DNA from 2 places in the Glaciecola sp. G7-5 genome. Region 2 is predicted to be linked to the other one. Evidence: predicted binding sites of a transcription regulator. Region 2 holds the regulator's gene; the other holds the start of a gene.
The links. Region 2 encodes MetJ, which represses methionine synthesis genes. Its sites were predicted from a motif close to TAGACGTCTAGACGTCTA; they were not measured.
Positions count from the first base shown of each region.

Region 1 (3,215 bases), 2.5 Mb from region 2:
CGCGCATATTTGGTCTCGCGCGGGTATTCATTGAAAAAAGTATTTTGGATAACCGGCGTACTCGCTTTCTTTATATCTCCTATAGCCGATAATTTAACTACCGCCTTACTTATGGGCGCTGTTGTAATGGCCGTGGGTGGAAAAGACGTTAAGTTTGTTTCTATTGCTTGTATTAATATCGTTATAGCCGCGAATGCTGGCGGCGCTTTTTCACCTTTTGGCGACATCACCACACTAATGGTATGGCAAAAAGGCAAAGTCGAATTTTTACAATTCCTACCGTTATTTATTCCGTCGGTTGTCAATTGGTTGGTACCGGCTGTAATTATGAGCTTTGCATTGCCAAAAGGGACGCCAGAAGCGAGTAATGAAAAAACACGCTTAAAGCCCGGCGCTCAAGTCATGGTAGGACTTTTTTTACTAACAATTGCAACTGCGGTAACTTTTCACAGCGCTCTGCACTTGCCACCCGCTGCAGGTATGATGTTTGGTTTAGGCTATTTAGGTTTATATTCCTACTATCTGAAAAGACAAGAAGGCCGAGCAGTCATGGCAGACTCTATTTTTGGTGGACGTAGCGAAGCACACGGTAACCCATTGAGTGTATTAGAGCGTTATGGCAAGGATATTGGAGATAATATCAACGACCAACCTTACCCAGCCTTTATACTCGATAACGAGCACAAGGTTACGCATTGGAACGTAGCACTCGAAGAACTTACTGGGCATAAAGCTGAGGACATGATTGGCACCAAAAATCATTGGAAAGCGTTTTACAAAAATGAGCGTCCTACTTTGGCAGATATCGTATTAGACGATAAATCAGGTACTGGCGTTCGCCAACATTATCGTCACCAATATCGTGACAATCCATTAGAAGGAAAGTCTTATGATGCGGCTAATTACTTCGAAAATATAGGAGCCTATTTAATGTTTAGTGCCGCTCCTATAGAAGACGAAAATGGAAATAATATTGGCTCTGTCGAGTTGTTTGAAGATATGACTGAAAGCCGAACCGAGGTAAAAGAGTTTGATATTATGGAGCGTGTATCACGTGCCGAGTGGGATACCTTGCTGTTTTTCTACGGCGTTATCATGTGCGTTGCTGGCTTAAGCCAGTTTGGTTATATGGCCCTTATTTCTGAGGTAATGTATAACGATTTAGGTGCAGTTTGGGCCAATTCACTGGTAGGGGTGTTGTCAGCAATTGTTGATAATATACCGGTAATGTTTGCCGTATTGACCATGGATCCAGCGATGCCAGTTGAACAATGGCAGTTAGTAACCCTGACGGCAGGTGTTGGGGGAAGCATGTTAGCAATTGGTTCGGCAGCGGGTGTAGCATTACTTGGAACAGCACGAGGCGTATATACTTTCGCTGCTCACCTTAAATGGACTCCGGTCATAGCGCTTGGCTATGTTGCCAGTATTTGGGTGCATTTATTGTTAAATGGTAGCGGGCTCTAATACTATATAAATTTAATGTAGTAGTGGCAGCGTCTTTTTAGTTTGTCAGGCTTGTTGCTAAGGGTAATAATTTTCGAAGTTAAAAAGAAATGACCAAAATATACCCTTTCACTTAATTTAAGGTTGACATATAGACGTCTATACGGCAAATTGGCTTCATGAAAACAGATAAGAATACTAACGACATGAATATAGTAATAGATGCGTCTGCAATGATGCGCATTATTATGATAACCACCTCTACCGAGGGCGGTCGTTAGCTTGTGCCATTTTATAGCAAACGAAAGCCCGCATAATGCGGGCTTTTTTGTTAGTGCTCAAGCAAAAAGTATTGGTAGCAAGTGAGTTTGTTTAGACGAGTATAATTAAATAGGTAAAGGCGGAATTGTTGATGAAGGTGTTAAAGTTTGGTGGGTCGTCGTTGGCCGATGCAACTCGTTATTTAAAAGTTTACAACATTAGTGCTGATGCACACAAAAGTAGAGACTGCAAAGGGGCGGCGGTTGTGCTTTCTGCACCTAAAGGCGTAACAAACGCACTGTCTTTATTATGTGAGCAAGCGGGCGCTGGTAAAGATTTTGGTGAACTATTAGCTAAGCTAGACATGACTTTGCACGGTATTGCAAATGAGTTGAATTCTACTCTTTCTGGTTTTGATTTTGAGGGCGTAGACGGCTATATCACTGAGCGCCTAGCCTTACTTAAACAGCAGTTAGAAGGTATCCGTTTACTAGAAATATGCCCCGACCAAGTCACCGCCAGTATTTTGAGCATGGGCGAATATGTTAGTGTGAAAATATTCAGCGCCATTATGAGTGCACACAAGGTCGATAATCTGATTGTTGACCCTGTTGACTATATTGTTGCTGAGGGCGATTACCTTGACAGTTTAGCGCTACTTTCAGAATCTAGAGCGCGTTTTAGTGAAGTGCCAAGTGATGGTAGTTTACTGCTTATCATGCCGGGTTTTGTAGCAGCTAACGAACTAGGTGAAAAGGTTACGCTAGGTCGTAATGGTTCAGATTATTCCGCTGCCATTTTAGCTGCTTGTATAAACGCCAGTTGTTGCGAAATATGGACTGATGTAGATGGTGTATATAACGCTGATCCAAACCAAGTTGAAGGGGCTGTATTGCTCGATAAATTGACCTATCAAGAAGCAATGGAGCTATCTTACTTCGGCGCGAAAGTCTTACATCCTAAAACTATCGGCCCAATCGCCCAATTTGGTATTCCTTGTTTAATTAGAAACACTTTGAATCCAGCTGCACCAGGCACTCTAATAAGTCATCAGGCGAGTGAAAAGTGGACGAGTGTAAAAGGTATCTCCCACCTCGAGGATATTGCGATGTTCAACTTATCAGGCCCAGGTATGAAAGGCATGGTAGGTATGGCGAGTCGTATATTCGACGTTATTTCAAAAGGCAATATCTCGATTAGCCTAATTACGCAAAGTTCGTCTGAGTACAGTATTAGTTTTTGTATTGGGCAAAAAGATGCAGCGCGCGCAAAAGAACTGCTGGAAGAAAATTTTGCATTAGAACTTGCCAACCACTTACTAGAACCTATTGAAGTAAGAGAAGATCTTGCTATCGTAACCTTGGTGGGCGACGGTATGCGACAGTCTAAAGGACTCGCGGCAAAATTCTTTAAATCTTTAGCCCAGGCTCGAGTCAACAATGTTGCCATTGCACAAGGCTCATCAGAGCGCTCAATTTCAACGGTTATTGAAAACAGCAAGGCCAAAA
Region 1 is NZ_CM147892.1:4,695,864-4,699,078, reverse strand. Features, by position in the region: gene nhaD (sodium:proton antiporter NhaD) at 1-1,467, shown strand, start outside; gene thrA (bifunctional aspartate kinase/homoserine dehydrogenase I) at 1,859-3,215, shown strand, end outside.
Region 1: a site for MetJ is predicted at 1,599-1,616, ahead of thrA (bifunctional aspartate kinase/homoserine dehydrogenase I). Genes of this name have one in related genera too.

Region 2 (3,215 bases):
AAAACGCAGGCTTTTATTGGATTTACTAAGCTTTTGAGGAGATACTCGCCTTCGCGAGCATGACCATTGGCGTAAAACGCTTAAGCGAACGGCATTACAGTTCGCAAGAATAACTAGATAAACCTACGGCTTAATTTTTACGAAGGCCGAGCATATGACAAATCGCATAGCTGAGTTCACTTCTGTTTAAGGTGTAGAAATGGAAATGTTTGACACCCTCTTTAGCCAGTACTTTCACCATGTCCATGGCGATATTAGCACCAAGCAAATTACGCGTTGCTTGGTCATCTTTATCTAAGCCATCGTATAGTTTATGTAACCAACCTGGAACATGTACGTTGGTCATTCCCGCAAAACGTACCAAGGTTTGATAGTTTGTCACCGGCAATATCCCTGGCACAATATCCGCATCGATGCCAGCCGCAGCGGCGCGATCTCGAAAACGTAGAAAAACGCTTGTATCAAAAAAGAATTGAGTAATCGCCTCATTTGCACCGGCTTCTATTTTTCGCTTTAGGTTAAGAAGGTCAAATTGATCATTTGGTGCATCTGGATGTTTTTCTGGATAAGCAGCAACCGAAATATCAAAATCAGCCACATCTTTTAGAATACCAACTAAATCCGACGCATATAGTGCGGGCTTTTCCATGCCCTCAGGAAGGTCTCCACGAAGCGCTACGATACGTCTAACCCCCGTATCCCAATAATCCTTCGCAATTGCTCTTAACTCAGCTTCTGAGGCATCTACGCAAGTTAAATGGGGGGCTGTAGAAACACCGGTTTCTGTTTGTATCTTTTTAACAACAGAGTGAGTGCGGTCTCGTTCGCCACTGTTCGCGCCATAGGTAACCGACATGTACTTAGGCTTAAGTGGTGCAAGTCTTTCAACGGACTTCCACAAAGTGTCTTCCATCGCTTGGGTATTGGGTGGAAAAAATTCAAATGAGACATCGATGTCGCGTAATTCGCTTAAAGACTGATTGAGGGCATCGATACCCTGAGCGTAAGAAACCATGAAAAACCTTAAATAGACGTTTAGACGTCTAAATTACGAGTATATTGGATAGACGTCAAGCAATTTAGACGTCTAGATTGATATTTTCTCTAGAACAGTTAGAATTTTATTATAACTTAACCACATAACGACAAAAACAATGGCTAAATGGAACGGCGAATACATTCATCCCTATGCAGAGCATGGTAAAAAAAGCGAGCAAGTAAAAAAGGTCACTGTGTCGATACCTATCAAGGTCTTAAAAGTATTAACCGACGAGCGAACGCGTAGACAAGTCAGTAATTTGCGCCATGCAACTAACTCTGAATTACTATGTGAGGCATTTTTACATGCTTTTACAGGTCAACCGCTTCCCGATGATGTCGATTTGAAAAAAGACAATAATTATAGAATTCCACTAGAAGCTAGAAAAATTATGGAAGCGATGGGCATCGATGTCGCTGAAATCGAAGCCCAAGACTAATCTTTAGAGCAGCCTATATCCTATAAATATGGGCTGTCCCACCTTAGTTAAAAAAAGCCTCGTTAGTCTAATACAATGATAATTTTTGGCGTGGCAAAAAAGTTTTGCTTCGCCAGTGCTATCAATCTAGCACTATTTTGCGCAGTTAGCCTAACATTAGACGGTTGTTTGTTATCTACATTGGCTTTTAGTAATAATGGTTTGTCACCTACAATGGGGTGGTTCATCGCGTGCTCTATGCTGCGTGAAAACAACGAAAGCAGTTTGCCTGAAGCAATTAAGCTTTGTTTATCTTGTGTTGATGGATATATCAGCTTTCCGTCAGCCTGCTGCAGTTCGGGGGTCATTGAGGGTACAAAGCGATTGCCCCTTACGTCAATAATAATGCCTGTCGGTTGATCTTCGGTCTTGGCGTTGGCCAGTGCAGGACTAATAGTTAGTATACTGCTTTCTAGCTTACTAACGCGCTTATCTAACAACTCAAATTCTCTTATATTTTCCGTGACAACAGGGCTTTGCGCGGCATTCGCAGATGAAAACAAACCTAAAGATAACTCTCCTTGCCAAAAGTCATCCCATAATAGGCTTAGCGAGTTTGAGGAGGGAATCGTTTGGTCATAAACACTGGCACTTAACCTACCGCCAATAGACAAACGCATTATCACCTTGCAAGTGATATCATCTACCATGCTTCTTTCAATAATAGTCGCGCCTTTTACCGTACCTTCAACCGCCGATTTGACTGTATCGTATTGCGACGCCATTTTTGAAATACTGGTATCAACAGTCACGTTAACGCCTTTGGTAGCTTCAAGTAAGTTACGCTGTGCATCGGTTATCGCTGCTCTGCACGCAAGCAATTTGCCGACCTGTTCACGCTTATTTTCAGGCGCAACACCAAAACCTTCGGCACTCACAATACCTGAACTCCAATTAACCTTAGAGGAGACCGACAACCACTCATTGTATTCACCTAATGTTTGCGCACTGGCTACCGTGCTGGCGAATAAACAGAACAATATTCCACATGTTTTTTGTATATTCATTAGTATTTTACATTCCCTAAAATGGTGATGGCATCAGCTTCAGGTTGCCACTTATTATTGCGAGCATCAACTTGGTAGGTTGACGAATTTTGTATGTGAAACGGAAAATTATTTGTAAAAGTGGCGTTTTCTATCTTCAAACGCGCGTTATCAGCAACAACCACCGCGCTGGTATTACTGCCATTTATTAGGCAGTTTTCAACTTCAACATTTGCCATACCACTAATAGACAAGGCCGTATAATTACTGTTATTTATTTCGCAGTTTTGCACGCTTGGTTTACCTTTTATAACCTCGAGTCCAATACCTGCATTTTCGATGATAAAGCCATCTAACTCGATATGGCGAGTAGAATTAATTCGAATAAAGCTTTGGTCTTGTTGCTTGTTAGACATTGCCCTAAATACAACAGGTTCTAAACCATAAGTCTTGAGACTACCTTCGATTGCCAATATACCTGTTTGCGTAAATTCCAACACAACGCCCGGTTCAATAAAAAGAATGGCACCACTAGATACTAAAGTATTGCTATCAACTAAGTATGGGCTGTAAAGCTTAGTTAACCTCGAATCTTTATCAATAGTAAGTGGTAACTTCGAGCGACTGATAACGGCCGCTTGCTTGAGCACATTAGATGGCATAAAACGTTCGTTTATGCTCGTTTCATCACTTGAATTGTGTGCCTTATCTG
Region 2 is NZ_CM147892.1:2,058,010-2,061,224, reverse strand. Features, by position in the region: gene metF (methylenetetrahydrofolate reductase) at 131-1,015, opposite strand; gene metJ (met regulon transcriptional regulator MetJ) at 1,155-1,478, shown strand; gene AC0L6H_RS08935 (hypothetical protein) at 1,541-2,524, opposite strand; gene AC0L6H_RS08930 (right-handed parallel beta-helix repeat-containing protein) at 2,524-3,215, opposite strand, start outside.